3 regions of the Bradyrhizobium sp. MOS001 genome follow, and region 2 is predicted to be linked to each of the others. Evidence: riboswitches for the same ligand, from Rfam matches in the RefSeq annotation. Region 2 holds a riboswitch; each other region holds the start of a gene.

The links. Region 2 has a riboswitch for cobalamin ahead of CT676_RS28405 (energy-coupling factor ABC transporter permease). Riboswitches for the same ligand answer to the same signal wherever they lie in the genome.
Region 1: another riboswitch for cobalamin. It lies ahead of CT676_RS15150 (TonB-dependent receptor); the one in region 2 lies ahead of CT676_RS28405 (energy-coupling factor ABC transporter permease).
Region 3: another riboswitch for cobalamin. It lies ahead of CT676_RS02680 (ribonucleoside-diphosphate reductase subunit alpha); the one in region 2 lies ahead of CT676_RS28405 (energy-coupling factor ABC transporter permease).

What each region holds. Positions count from the first base shown of each region.
Region 1 is NZ_SPVJ01000009.1:45,445-50,529, forward strand. Features, by position in the region: gene CT676_RS15135 (efflux RND transporter periplasmic adaptor subunit) at 1-859, opposite strand, end outside; gene CT676_RS15140 (FixH family protein) at 944-1,336, opposite strand; gene CT676_RS15145 (hypothetical protein) at 1,439-1,804, opposite strand; cobalamin riboswitch at 2,036-2,244, shown strand; gene CT676_RS15150 (TonB-dependent receptor) at 2,444-4,792, shown strand; gene CT676_RS15155 (GFA family protein) at 4,931-5,085, shown strand, end outside.
Region 2 is NZ_SPVJ01000029.1:52,973-58,057, forward strand. Features, by position in the region: gene cobT (nicotinate-nucleotide--dimethylbenzimidazole phosphoribosyltransferase) at 1-738, opposite strand, end outside; gene cobF (precorrin-6A synthase (deacetylating)) at 749-1,498, opposite strand; gene CT676_RS28405 (energy-coupling factor ABC transporter permease) at 1,540-2,217, opposite strand; cobalamin riboswitch at 2,254-2,472, opposite strand; gene cobA (uroporphyrinogen-III C-methyltransferase) at 2,518-3,249, opposite strand; gene CT676_RS28415 (cobyrinate a,c-diamide synthase) at 3,246-4,556, opposite strand; gene cobM (precorrin-4 C(11)-methyltransferase) at 4,556-5,085, opposite strand, start outside.
Region 3 is NZ_SPVJ01000001.1:555,234-560,318, reverse strand. Features, by position in the region: gene CT676_RS45100 (TonB-dependent receptor) at 1-275, shown strand, start outside; gene CT676_RS02690 (hypothetical protein) at 293-1,303, shown strand; gene CT676_RS02685 (hypothetical protein) at 1,365-1,943, shown strand; cobalamin riboswitch at 2,057-2,275, shown strand; partial or broken gene CT676_RS02680 (ribonucleoside-diphosphate reductase subunit alpha) at 2,397-5,085, shown strand, end outside.

The DNA of each region.
Region 1 (5,085 bases), on a different contig from region 2:
CCCGCATGCCTTCGATCGCGTTGCGTTCGAGCACGACCCCGTCGCGCGACGCAGACCAGCGTATGGCCACGGGCGCGGTGTGCGTCTTGTCCATCTCCGCGATGACGGACTCGGGAACGTCGAGATTGACCAGCCGCTGCCGCGAGCCGCGGCCGTACATCTCGACACCGCCGACCGTCCTGGAGGTGATCGTCGCGAGATATTCCGCCGCCGCGGACGCCACCGCCGAACTGTAGATTTCCATCAGCGGCTGGCCGGCCTTCACGCGCGTGCCGGTCGTCACGTCGGCGACCTTCTGCACGAAGCTCTCGGCGCGCATCGCGATCACCGACACGCGGCGTTCATCGAGCTGGATCGTGCCGGGCGCCTTCACCGAGACCCGGATCGGGCGCCGCGCGACGGGCTCGGACTTCACGCCCGCGCGCTGGATCTTGCCGGGCGACAGCTTCACCGTGCCGTCGTCGGTGTCGTCGCCTTCGTAAACGGCGACATAGTCCATCCCCATCGGATCCTTCTTTGGGACGGGCGACGTGTCGGGCAGCCCCATCGGATTGCGGTAGTAGAGGATTTTTCGCGGCGAAGCCGCTTGCGCCTTCGGTAGCGCCGGCGCGACGGCCGCTCCATCGTCGTCGTAGACCGGCACATAGTCCCGCCCGCGGTCGTCCTTCTTCTGACCCGCAGACCAGAGCGGCGCACCGCTTGGATCGCGGTAGTAAAGCGGCGTTCGCTCCGCGCCAGCCGCAGCCGATGATATGTCGGCCTCAGCGAGCCAGCCCGCACCGTTCGAATGCCAGTAGTAGCCGGCCAGGACCAGGCCACCGCCCAGCGCAAGAGCCGTCAGGAGACGCAGCGTTTTCATATGGTGTATCCGCGCGCCCGGGAGCGCGCGTCCGTGTGAAGGAAAAAGGGGAATGTCGGGCGCCGCCGGGCAGCGCCCGAACGCTCACTTGACCGCCGTGACGATCACCTTGCCGGTGACGGTCTCCGGTTCGCCCTGCACCTTCACGGACAGCGTCATCTGGTAGCGTCCAGCCATCGGCAGGTCCGTCTTGAAGGCGTACACACCCGGCTCCCTGGACGGCAGCGGCGCGACCGCCGATTCCATCTCGGCCATCCCGTCCGGGGCCATGTCGAGGCGGCTTTTGAAGATGACTGCGTCCGGTATCGGCTTGCCGGTCTGCTTGTTCGTCAGGCGAACGGCGAGCGTGACGTCTTCGCCCTTCTTCATCTGCGGAGTGACGGGCTCGAAGGCGTAGTCGCCCGCGCCCGCCATCGCGGCGGAAGCGGCAAGCGAAAGGGTGGCGGCGAGAGCCGCGGTGCTGATTTTGGAAAGCATTGTCCTGTCCTCATGAATTGATCTTTCGCCGTGGCGCGTGAAGCGCGCACGTCAGTCGTCGTCGCGAGCAGGCACGCCGCTCGCGTCTCGGGCTTTGCGAGATCAGATTCGAGGAGGTCGGAAAGGAGGACTGCCGCCGCGGAAGGAAACGACCTGATCCGGGGGAATAGCCATCGTGCTGGCCATGACGGCGAGACGTTCGAACGCCACGGGCCTGACATCACCGAGCGCGATGATCCCACCGACGCAGCAGAAGCCCATCCCGCACTTGTAGCCGCCGCTATGGGAGCCCGTTCCCTTCATGTCGGGACAACAATCGTCCATCGACATGTCGGCGTCGCCGCTCATGTGCATGGCCGTCTGCATGCCATCCGACGACATTGCGAGGTTCGCCGCGGACGCGCCAACCGGCAGCATCGCCAAGGATATGGCGATGGCGACTGCCAGGATGGTACGGACGAACTGCATCAATATCGACTTACCTTGTCGGGCCGGAACTCGGCCTCAGTAGCATACTCGGACACCAAAGGCAGTTATTGATCGTGGTCAAGCGTTCGTTACCCAGGCTCGTCCGGAGGCCGGGTTGGACGTTTCGACGCGGTCCTTCGGACTATCGTGCAAAACAGCAACACAAGGCCACCATCGACCGACCGGCCCGTCCAGCAGCCCGCGCGGATGTTGACGCGCTCATCCCCTGATGCCAGTTTCGTGATCGGTAGTGTCCGCAAGGACTCTTCAAGGGAATGCGGTGCGTCCACCTCAGTGGGCAATTCCGCGGCTGCCCCCGCAACTGTAGGCGGATAGCCGACGACCAAACGAACCACTGGAGCCCCGCTTGGGCCTCTGGGAAGGTGGTCGAAGGCGATGACCCGCGAGCCAGGAAACCTGCTACCAGCCATGGTCACGCGCGAACGCATTGGGCGGGGTGCCCTGATGTCGGACAAGTAGCCGGTGCATCCGCCGCCTGGGGCGAAGGTGGATGACTAAGGCAACCGCGGTGACGGTTTGTTTGCGTCGCCGCAGAGCGTTGTCGTGCAAAATCTTCATTTCCGTGCTGGCGCAAGGCCAGCGTTATCGCGTGCTTTCCTGATTACTCTGCTCTCGTCGGTGTCCTTGTCGTCCGCGGCGCTCGCGCAAAGCGCGGCGCAGGACAACCGCTCCCGGGAGGTCGGCCCGGTGATCGTGTCGCCGCCTGCGCCGCGACAGGCTCCTGCCGTCAGCCCCGGCACTCAGAAGCAGCGCGCGGCCCGGCGCGCCGCGGGACGCAATCGTGGCGCCCCTGCTGTCGCCGTTCCGGCCGCGCAAGCTCCGAGCGGGCCGGTACAGACGCCGCTCAATACGGCAGCCGTCACCGACGTCGGCTCCCGGCTCGGCATCACGGCGCGCGAGATGCCGGCGACCGTCGAGGTCATCGGTCAACAGACGATGCAGAACCTGGGCATCCGGACCACGACCGACGTCGCCAAGGCTGCAGTCGGCGTCACCGGCGGCGATGCGCCCGGCGCGCCCGCCATCTTCTCGATGCGTGGCTTTTCCGGCGACCAGATCTCCACGCTCTACAACGGAATCCCGATCGGGCCGTCGACCATGACCGGCCGTCCCATGGACGTGGCTGGTCTCCAGCAGGTCGAGATCATCAAGGGACCGGACTCGCTGGTGGCGGGCCTCGGTGCGACCGGCGGCGCCATCAACTACGTGAACAAGGCGCCGCACACCGGACCAATCGTCAACGACGCCTTCACTTCCTACGATTCCTTCAACGGCTATCGCGCCGGTTACGGATCGGGCGGCAGCACGCTGATCAACGGCCTCGACTACCGCTTCGACATCAGCCATTTCAACAACAAGGGCTTTATCGACGACACCTATTCGAAGCTCAGCAACGTCTCGGGCCAGCTGAACTATCGCGTCAACGAGAACCTGAGGATCTGGGGCGCGACCGAATACAGGCAGGACAACGACCGCTTCTACTGGGGGACGCCGCTGGTGCCGGCGAACGCGCCGGGCATCGTGCCGACGTATGGCGTCGTCTCCGGCCTCTGGAGCAACTATTACCTCGGCGGCGGCACGCCGGTCCCGGTCACCATCGACGCGCGCACGCTGACCACGAACTACAACGTGCTCGACAATCACAGCGGCGCCAACGAGCTCTGGCTGCGCAGCGGCTTTCAATGGGACATCACCAACAACATCTCGCTGAAGAGCCTGGTCTATGGCTATGACGCCCACCGGCACTGGTTCAACAACGAGATCTCGTCGTTTGACCAGACCGTAGGCAATTTCGCAGGCGCGCAGAGCATCTACCGCGAGCGCCTGGCGCTCGATCACGCGCAGCGGCTCTACGGCAACATCACCGACCTCACCGTCAATTCCAATCTCGGCGGAATGGACAATCGCTTCGTCGCCACCGTGGCGGCGAGCAGCAACCAGTTCAACGTCTCGCAGGACACGCTGTTCTTCAATGACTACGTCGACCTCCTCAATCCGGACCGCGGCCTCTACGGCCCGCGCAGCGACGAGAAGATCTACACCCATCTCGACACCGCCTCGCTGTCGTTCGAGGACCGGCTCAAGCTGACCTCGACCTTTGCGCTGATCGGCGGCATCCGTTTTGAGAATATCGAGCTGTCGCGGACCCGCTTCGACGAGAATGGCCTCCTGAAAGCCAACTATCCTTTCTCGAAGACGTTCAATCCGGTCACCGGACGCATCGGCTACACCTGGGACATCGCGCCCGGCGTGATGCTTTACAGCCAGTACGCGACGGCAGCCGACCCGACGGTGGCGAACATCTTCATCCTCAGGCCCACGACGCCGCTGCTGCTCACGACGTCGCGGACCTACGAGACCGGCGTGAAGCTGCTGTCGGCCGACAGGCGCGCGGAGGCCACGTTCTCGGCCTTCGACATCGAGCGCAAGAACGTCTACGTCCCCGAAAGCGGCATCCTCTTCAACGTCGCCGGCAAGATGGCCTCCAAGGGCGTCGAGATCGCCGCCGCGGTCAATCCGGTCGCGGGCCTGAAACTATGGGGCAACGTCGCCTTCGTGCAGTCGCGCTTCATCGACTTCACCTATGTCGACGGCAATGGCGACTTCCAGTCCTATTCGGGCAAGACGCCGCCCAACGTTCCCAACTTCATCGCCAACGCCGGCGCCTCCTATCGCTTCGACACGAAGCTGCCGGTCGAGATCGGCGGCCTCGTCCGTCACGTCGGCGACCGCTTCAACTTCCAGGACAATCTGGTCACGATGGACGCCTACACGATCTTCGACGCATACGCGTTCGTCGATATTCCAAAAGCCTATTTCCCGGGCGTCGACCAGACCCGGATCAGCTTTCGCGTGAGGAACCTGACCAACAAGCTCTACGCGGCCTGGGGCGATCCGGGTTACACCGACCAGATCATCCTGGGCGCGCCGCGCAGCTACGAGATCGCGGCTTCGTTCAAGTGGTAGTCGCGGATCACCTCGCCCGCGCCGTGGCAGGAGTTGTCACGCGACAGTAGGACGCAATCGCAAATCGATTGCGCCGTTGAAGCCGCAGGTCTCGAGAGCTATCGATCAACGAGACCTGTCTTCCATCGGGAGGAACGCATGAGCACCATCACCGGCGGTTGTCACTGCGGCGCGATCCGCTATCAGGTCGAGGGCGAAGCGATCGTGCACGCGCTGTGTCACTGCCGCGATTGCAGGCTTCACGCGGGCGCTCCCGTCGTCGGCTGGACGATGTACGCGGACGATGCCGTCAA
Region 2 (5,085 bases):
GCAAATCGCCGCGATCTCGAGGCCGCCGACCGCGCACAGAATTTGTTCCGGCGAAGCGCCCGCAACGCCGTAACGCGCGATCGCAGCGTCGATCACGCGCGCCTTGTGCGCGCGGCCGGCCGCGTCGACGCCGGTACCGCAGCCCGCGATCTCCTCGGCACTGATGCCGAGCAGGCTCGCCGCAATCGCCGCCGACGTCGTGGTATTGCCGATGCCCATCTCGCCGAAGATCAGGAGATCGGGCCTGCTGGCTTCTGCGCGCGCGACTGCGCGCTGACCGGCTTCGAAGGCGAATGCCAGCTCCGTGGGGGGGAGCGCTGCTTCCACGCTGAAGTCGCGCGTGCCGCTGCGCGGCTTGTCAGTGACGATTCCTGCCATCTCCTCCTGCGCCAGCGTACCGGCGTCGACGACCTCAAGGTTTGAGCCAAGCTCACGCGCCAGCACCGAGATCGCGGCACCGCCCGAGGCAAAATTCGCCATCATCGCGATGGTCACTCCTTGCGGATAGGCCGACACGCCCTGCGCGACGATGCCGTGATCGCCGGCGAAGACGATGATCGGCACTCGCGCGGCGCGCGGCTGCTCGGTCGCCTGGAGGCCCGCAAGCTCGACCGCAAGCTGCTCCAGCCGGCCGAGCGCGCCGGCCGGTTTTGTGAGTTGCGCCTGACGCGCGAGCGCCGCCTCGCGGTGGACAGCGGAGACATCGGGGCATTTCCGGGTGACCCATTCAGGGAGCATGCTGCCTCGCTTACGGCCGGCGCTTGAGAATGTAGCTGTCCATGATCCAGCCATGCCGTTCGCGCGCATCCTGTCGCGCGGCGACGATGTGCGGGGCGATCTCGGCCAGAACGCCCGACATGACGATCTGATCGGGCATGCCGAGATAGGCGCCCCACCAGATGTGCAGCCCCGCAGGATCGAGCGACTGGAACGCCGTGCCGCCGTCGAGCATCACCACCACGGTATCGACGCCCTGCGGCCAGCCACCCTCGCGCAAGCGGCGCCCCGTCGTGACGAGGAAGGGCTCGCCGATGTCGTTGAGCGGCAGCGCATGCGCCGCGCACAGCGCCTGGATCGAAGTGATGCCGGGCACGACGTCGATATCAGGCAAGGGATCGAGCCGCCGCGCAATGCGCAGCGACGAATCATACAGTGAGGGATCGCCCCAGATCAGCAGCGCGACTTTGCCATCATCACCGAGATGGCTGGCGATCGTCTGCGACCAGGCCGCGGCCACGGCCTCGTGCCAATCGTCCACGCCCTTGTGATAATCCGCTTCACCGGCATCGCGCACGGGAAGATCGAACTCGGCAATGCGTGTCGTTTGATTGGTGAGCACATCCGCGCAGATCGTCCGCCTGAGATCTGCGAGATCGGACTTCGCCGTCCCCTTGCGCGGGATCAGGATGAGATCGGCCGCGTTGATGGCTTGAACGGCGGCGCGCGTGAGCTGCTCGGGATCGCCGCAACCGATGCCTATCAGGGAGAGCGTGAGCATCGCGCGTTCAGGGGCGGCCATGACGGCCGCCCCTTTGTCTCTTAAGCCGCGTTGTGCAGGCGCGGCGTGACGAGACCGGGCGCGGTGACGCCACGCAGCGATTTTGCCAGTGCCAGCACACCGAGGTCGGCCAGCGGCTCGATCACTATGACGAGCGCGTAGGAGGCCGCGAAGGTCGCGATGTTGACGAGGTTGGTCGCACCGAAGCCCGAGCCATAGAGCGCCCAGAACGCAACCCAGGCGATGACGCCGGCCTGATACGTGGTCGACAGCGCCAGCGCCTGCCGATACCTGAGATCGACATAGGCGGTGTTGCGGGCAATGATCCGCGCGGCGATCGCCTGGATCCCGAACAGCGGCACCAGCAGCGTGGTGACGTTCATGCCGAATTGCGGCAGATCGGGCGGCTCGAAGAAGATGCCCTGGAACAACAGTCCGAACGCAAGGCCGAAGGCCGCGGGCGCCGCCCCAAACAGCAGGAACAGGGTCGAGCCAAGGATGAAGTGCACCTCGGAGACGCCGACCGGGAAGTGCGGCAGGATCTCGAAGAAGACGAACACGAGGCCCGTGGTGGCGAGCGTCCGCGCCGCGAACGACGTGATGCCCTGCTCGCGCACGGTCTCGACCGCGAGCTTCAGCGCAACGCCGCCGACGGCGATGCCGGTTGCGTAACTCAACACGAGCTTGGCGCCCGATACAACTCCGGGTTCGATATGCATGGTTCAGTTCCTTCCTGCCGTCACACCCGACGGCCTTGGCCACAAAACATGCACGGCCGGTCTCCTGGCTCGCGGTTCACTGGGGTTCTCCGGCCTTCCCGGGCCTTGCGGCCCAGTGGCTGATCGGAGTCCCTCACCGCTTACAGTCGCGGGGGCGGCTGGGGTTTTGGGCGGCGCAACTGTCCGCCCACCCCCATTCCCGATTATGCTCTGGCGGCTTGCACCACCCCGAGCACCATGCGTCTCCTGTGTGCCCCTTTCGCCAGCCGGGCGTCAAGGGGCGAAGGGCGGCCGGGACGGTCATGACGGATAATCGCCCGCCAGCGCGCCGAACAGGATCACGGCAGCCGTCGAGGCGGCGCCGCCCCGCGCAAGCTGTTCGGCCAGCTCGGCAATGGTGGTGCGGACCAGCCGCTCGTCGGGACGACCGAGGGATTCGGCGAACAGCGCCGGGGTATCCGGCGCGAGGCCGTGCTCGATCAATTTTGCGACAAGCGCCGGAAAGGTGCGCCGGCCCATATAGACCACGGTGGTCGCTTCGGGATCCGCCAGCGCCGCCCAGTTCAAATTCTGCGGCAGCTCGCCGGTGACATCGGCCCCGGTCACGAACTGCACCCGGCGCGACGTGTGGCGCCGGGTCAGGGGAATGCCGGCTTGCGCGGCGGCGACACAGGCCGAGGTGATTCCGGGAATGATCTCGTAGCCGATGCCGGCTTCGCGCAGCGCCTCCAGCTCCTCCTCGAGCCGGCCAAAGATACCGGCATCGCCCGATTTCAGCCGCACCACACGGACGCCGGCCGCGGCGTAGTCGATCAGCAGGCGGTTGACGTGGTGCTGCTTGGTCGAGGGCCGCCCTGCCCGCTTCCCGACCGCGACGAGATTGGCGCCGGGCCGGGCCAGATCGAGGATCGCGCCGGAGGCGAGGTCGTCATAGAGCACGACGTCGGCATCGCGCAGCCGCGCGGCGCCTTTGAGCGTGAGGAGCTCGGGGTCGCCGGGGCCGGCCGAGATGAAAGTGACAAAACCGCTCACCGATCCTCCGCGATCAGATGGAAGAACGTGCCGGTGGCTTGTCCCCGCCGCGAGCCGGTCTCGGCGATGACCGCGCCTGTTGCATCGTGCACGACCGCCAGCGGCGTATCGGGCTGCGCGATAATCGTCGAATAGTGGAACTCATGACCGCGCAGGCGCGCACCGACCTGATGGCCCGGCATCGGCGCGGCGAGCGCAGCGAGACGATAGCCGAGATGCATGCGGCGCTTGGCAAAGCTCGTCTCCAGTCCGAGCAGGCCCGTCATCTCATGGCGAATGCCGTCGGCGTCGGTCAGAGCGGTTCCCAGCACCATATAGCCTCCGCATTCGCCGTGCACCGGCCGTGTGTCAGCGAACGCGCGCAAGCCACTGCGAAAGCGGGCATTGGCCGCGATCTTCCCCGCGTGCAGCTCGGGATAGCCGCCGGGCAGCCAGCAGACGTCGGCGCTCGCGTCGGGCGCTTCATCGGCAAGCGGCGAGAATGTCGAGATCTCGGCGCCGGCCGCGCGCCAGGCCTCCAGCATGTGCGGATAGATGAAGGAGAACGCGGCATCGCGGGCCAACGCAATGCGCTGCCCGGGCGGCGTCACGTTCATGCCGTTTACCGCCGGTTGCGGCGACCAGCTTGCTGCCGATCGCAGCACCGCATCGAGATCGACATGCTCGGCGACGAAGCGCGCGGCTTCGTCGATCAGCTTGCCGATCTCGGCCTGCTCCTCGGCCTGCACCAGGCCGAGATGCCGTTTCGGCAGGCTGATCTCGGCATGACGCGGCAGCGCGCCGAACACGGCGATGCCGGCGTCGTTGAGTGCACGCCGCACGAGATCTTCATGCCGTGGGCTGGCGACGCGGTTGAGCACCACGCCGGCAAGGCGCACACCGGCTCGATAGTCGCGAAGGCCTGCGGCGATCGCCGCCGCCGTCTGCGCCTGTCCGGAGGGATCGATCACCAGCAGCACCGGCCAGCCCAGCATCTCGGCAATGTCGGCGGTGGCGCCGGTGCCGGAGACGCCGCGCGCCGCGACGCCGTCGAACAGGCCCATCGAGCCCTCCGCGAGCACGACATCGGCATTAGTGCCGCGACCGACGAGATGAGCAATCGTCCCGCGATCCATCGCCCAGCTATCGACGTTGACGGAAGCGCGCCCCGTCGCAGCGGCATGGAAGGCGGGATCGATATAATCGGGCCCGCTCTTGAAGCACTGCACGTTCAATCCGCCATTGCGCCAGGCGCGCGCGAGCGCCAGCGTCAGCGTGGTCTTGCCGACGCCGGAGGCCGGCGCGGAGATGACGAGCCCTGCCGGCATCACAATGCCTCCGGAAAGCGCGGATCGGCGCCGACCGGCCGATAGCGGCGGTCGTAGTCGACGGCATAGAGGCGGCTCTCGTCGAAATCCGCCGCTCCAAGCGTCTTGCCAACCAAAATGAGTGCCGTGCGCTCCATCTCGGTGCCGACGGCGGCATCGAGCGTCGCCAGCGTGGCGCGAACGATGCGCTGGTCCGGCCAGCTCGCGCGCCAGACGATGGCGACCGGGCAATCCGCGCCGTAATGCGGCGTCAGCTCGGCGACGACCTTGTCGAGCAGATGGATCGACAGATGGATCGCGAGCACCGCACCGGTGGCGGCGAACGACGCGAGCTTTTCGCCCTCAGGCATTGCGCTGGCGCGGCCCGGCGTGCGCGTCAGCACCACCGTCTGGGCAAGACCGGGAAGCGTCAGCTCGACCTCCAGTGCAGCTGCCGCAGCCGAGAAGGACGGCACGCCCGGCGTGACCGTGTAGGGAATACCGAGCGCGCGCAGGCGGCGAAGCTGCTCGCCCATCGCCGACCAGATCG
Region 3 (5,085 bases), on a different contig from region 2:
TCTGGAATCCGATCGATCCGCTGACACTTTCCGCAACCGTGTTGCACGTCGGGAGTTTCGTCGATGGTAACCGCGACTTCAGCATTCTGCGTCTGCTGGCTCCAGCCTACACTGTCGTCAACGTCGCAGCCGAATATCTGGTCACCGACCAGGTGAAGGTGTTCGGCCGGGTCGATAATCTCGCCAATGTGCACTATCAAAATCCGACCGGCTTTCTGCAGCCGGGACTGGGCGTCTATGGCGGCATTCGCCTGGCGAATTACGACGTCAGATAGCGAGAGAGAGAAGCCTCATGACGACGGCCGATCCGCTCATGGACCTGATCGCAAGCCAGCTTGCCGACGCTGAGGCCGGCTGGAGCGTCGGCACGTTCGGTGCCATTGCCGAGTTCACACGCGAGCCCGGTGAGGCCTTCGATATGGAGCAGTCTCGCAACGGGATCAGCGCCGTGACGCAGAAGGGTGGGATACGCGTTGTCTCCCACCCGGATCTGCGCCTGATCGCATCGGAATCGCCGACCACGGAGAGCTGGAGCCACCGCATCGCGCTGTGTCTTCCGCATGAAGCCAGCGCCATGAGTGGTCGTACCGTGCTGACCGAGCTCGGTCCGGATATCGAGGCGCTCCTGACGAGGGATCGCAGCGGCATCCTGTTCGACCTTGGCCTCGGAACGTTGCAGGTCGACGCCTGCATCCGTGTCAGCGATGCCGATGCCGTCGCCGCGCTCAGGAGCCGCACGGGCCAATCCGTGTTCGCGCCCGAAAGCGACGCCATGCGGATCATTCTGGCCGCCAATCCGCACCGCGTCTTCATCAGCCGCATCGGGCGCGCCGAGGTATTCCAGCCGATCCCGCCGCCGGGCGGGCAAAGCCCTGACGGCCCGCACACCCACGTCTCGCCAAAGCTGCTTGCGCATCGCCGCACCCATGCCGCCACCGAGCCGCTGCCTGAGGGGTGGATCCCCTGCGCGCATCTCTATCCGGCCCATCCGCTCCGCGATCAGCTCGGCCGCAAGCGCGCTTTTCGGCCGGATCATCACGCAGCCTTCCAGGCGCTGCTCGAACTCTATGGGCTGCCGGAGCTGACGGCGTGCAAGAGGGCCGTGGTCGAGGCGGTCGCGAAGGGGCGGGGATCTGAGACGGCGACGCTTCCGCCCGATCGCACGGCGCGCGCCACCGTTCGCGTGGCCTTGCGCCAATTGGCGGCCAAGGAGCCGCACACCGTGACACTCGCCGCCTGGCTTGCCGCCTACGACCGGCGCGATCCAGCCGAGACTGAAGATCCCATGGAGGCTCTTCACTGAGTCAGACGTGATGCCGCGTTCCAGCAAAATTGTGCTACAAATCCCACAAGGAGATCGTTCCATGACTGTCACCATCCTGCCGCCCCACGCCGACCGTTTCCGCCTTCATCCGGTCGCGTCGCGCATCGCGCCGATGTTCTGCTTTGCACTGCTGACGGTGTCATGCGCGCTCGCGAGCTTCGCGCTTGCCTGCGCGACGCCGTTTGCGGCGTTCGCCGTCGTCGCCGCCGCGATGCTGCCGATGCGTCCGGCGCTGCTCGTCGTCACCGGCGCCTGGCTCGTGAACCAGACCATCGGCTTTGGCGTGCTGCACTATCCCATCGATGGCAGCACCATCGCCTGGGGCTTTGTCATCGGTGCTGCCGCGTTGCTGTCGACGGCAGCGGCATCGACCGTTCTCCGCCTGCTGCCGCAGGGCCGCACGCCGCTGATGCTGGCCATCGCGCTCGTCGCCGCCTACGCCGCCTATGAGCTCGCGCTGCTTGCCGCGACGCCGTTCCTTGGCGGAGAGGGCGCGTTCACTGCGGCCATCGTGACGCGCATCGGGCTGACCAGCGCCGTCTGGCTCGCCGGCCTCGTCGCCGCCTGCGAGATCGTCCGCCTGGTCGATCCGTTCGGGCGCGCGATGCGGAACGCGTAATGCTGGATGTGCGTCATCCCAAGGGTTGCGCGAGCCAGGCGGGAACTCCCGCATTCCACAGGGAACACCGCTTCCGGCCCGCAACGAATCGTTGACACCCGGCTGCATATGTCACCACATGTGGGCGTCACGGTTCCGCTGGATCGCAAGATTTAGTGGCTAAGAGGGAAGCCGGTGAACCGCGCGAGAGCGCGGAATTCCGGCGCTGCCCCCGCAACTGTCAGCAGCGAGCTGCTTCCGAACAATCGTCACTGGTGCCTTTCGCGCCGGGAAGACGGGAAGTGGGCGACGACCTGCGAGCCAGGAGACCTGCCGCGACGATCTGAACGTCCACGGGCGGGGTGTCCGGCGGTCGCTTGCACGCACCGCCCGGCAACTCTGCCGCCGGCGTTTCTGCAGCGTCCTTCCTTACAGCCCCGTTCAAACACAACGCGCGCATCACGGGGCCCTTTGATGTCACTCAACCTGCACGACGCGGACACCGCTTCCGCACCCATCGTTCATTTGCGTCCACAATCGCTTGCGCCTGCTTCGAGCGAGCCGGCCATGCAGATCATCCGTCGCAACGGCAAGGTCTCGCCGTTCGATTCCGCGAAGATCGCGGTCGCCATGACCAAGGCGTTTCTTGCGGTCGAAGGCACCAGTGCGGTCGCCTCGCGCCGCGTCCATGAGAGCGTGGAGCAGCTGACGGCCGAAGTCGTCGCTGCGTTGATGCGGCGGGCAGGCGAGGGACGCACCTTCCATATCGAGGATGTGCAGGACCAGGTCGAGCTCGCCTTGATGCGGAGCGAGCACCACAAGGTCGCACGCGCCTATGTGCTGTACCGCGAGGAGCGGTCGCGCCAGCGCGCCGAGGAGGCGGCCGCGGAAGCGACGCCCGCTGTCGCGCCGGCACTTCATGTCACGCTCGCCGACGGTTCGCGCGTTGGTCTCGACACCAAGCGGCTTGCGCTGATTATCGGCGAAGCCTGCGCCGGTCTCGACGGCGTCTCCGCGGCACCCGTGCTCACCGAGACCACCCGCAATCTCTACGACGGCATCAGCCAGGACGAACTGGCGCTGGCCTCGATCATGGCCGCACGCACGCTGGTCGAGCAGGAGCCGAATTATGCTTATGTCAGTGCGCGCCTGCTGCTGGACAAGCTCCGCGGCGAGGTGCTGTCCTATGTCCATGCCGGGCCGACCTTCGCCTCGCAGGCCGATATGGCTGTGCGCTATGCCGAATATTACCCGGCCTACGTGAAGACCGGCATCGTTGCCGAACTGCTCGATCCTGAACTGGCCCGCTTCGACCTCGGCCGGATCGCGGCTGCACTCAAGCCCGAGCGCGACCTGAACTTCCAGTTCCTCGGCCTCCAGACGCTGTACGACCGCTACTTCCTGCACGTCCGCGGCAAGCGGATCGAACTGCCGCAAGCTTTCTTCATGCGCGTCGCGATGGGTCTTGCGGTGCGCGAGATCGACCGAGAGGCCAGGGCGATCGAGTTCTACGATCTGCTGTCATCGTTCGACTTCATGGCCTCGACGCCGACGCTGTTCAATTCGGGTACGCTGCGTCCGCAATTGTCGTCCTGTTTTCTCACGACAGTCTCGGACGACCTCGACGGCATCTTCAAGTCGATCAAGGACAACGCACTGCTGGCAAAATATTCCGGCGGCCTCGGCAACGACTGGACGCCGGTCCGTGGGCTCGGCGCCCACATCAAGGGCACCAACGGCGAGAGCCAGGGCATCATCCCGTTCCTGAAGGTTGCCAACGACACCGCGATTGCCGTCAACCAGGGCGGCAAGCGCAAGGGCGCGGTCTGCGCCTATCTGGAGACCTGACACGTCGACATCGAGGAATTCCTCGACCTGCGCAAGAACACCGGCGACGACCGCCGTCGTACCCACGACATGAACACCGCCAATTGGGTGCCGGACCTGTTCATGCAGCGCGTCGATGCCGATGGCGAATGGACGCTGTTTTCGCCCGACGAGACGCCCGATTTGCACGATCTATACGGCGGGGCGTTCAAGACGGCTTACGAGGCCTATGAGGCCAAGGCGAAAGCCGGCGGCATGCGCGTCTTCAAGACCGTGCGCGCGAGCGACCTCTGGCGTCGCATGCTGACCATGCTGTTCGAGACCGGTCATCCCTGGATCACCTTCAAGGACCCCTGCAACCTGCGTTCGCCGCAGCGGCACGTTGGCGTGATCCACTCGTCGAACCTCTGCACCGAGATCACGCTGAACACCTCCGCCGACGAGGTCGCGGTCTGCAATCTCGGCTCCATCAACATGCTCAACCATGTCGGGCCTGATGGTGTCGACCAGGCCAAGCTGAAGCGGACGGTGACCACCGCCGTCCGGATGCTCGACAACGTCATCGACATCAATTTCTACACCATCCCGGAGGCGCGTCGCTCCAACATGCGTCATCGTCCCGTCGGGCTCGGCCTCATGGGCTTTCAGGAAGCGCTTCAGGTCCAGCGCATTCCGACCGCGTCCGACGCGGCAGTGGCGTTTGCCGACACCAGCATGGAGGCAATCTCGTTCCACGCGATCGAAGCGTCGTCCGATCTCGCCGCGGAGCGCGGACGCTATCCGAGCTTCGAGGGCTCGCTGTGGTCGAAGGGCGTCTTGCCGCTCGACTCCATCCAGCTTCTCGCCGACGCGCGCGGTGGTCTCGACGTCGATCGCTCCGCAACACTCGACTGGGATCGCCTCCGCGAGAAGGTCACGTCCAGCGGCATGCGCAACTCGAACGTCATGGCGATCGCGCCGACGGCGACGATCTCCAACATCTGCGGCGTCTCGCAGTCGATCGAGCCGAACTATCAGAACCTGTTCGTGAAATCGAACATGTCCGGCGACTTCACGGTCGTGAACGAGTTCCTGGTGCGCGACCTCAAGGCGAGGGGGCTTTGGGACGAGGTGATGGTCTCCGACCTCAAATATTTCGACGGCAGCGTCGGCCAGATCGACCGCGTTCCTGACGATCTGAAGGCGCTCTACGCCACCGCCTTCGAGATCGACAGCGCCTGGCTGATCGAGGCGGCCGCGCGCCGGCAGAAATGGATCGACCAGTCGCAGTCGCTCAACCTCTACATCGCCAATCCCTCCGGCAAGAAGCTCGACGCGCTCTACTGGCTGGCCTGGC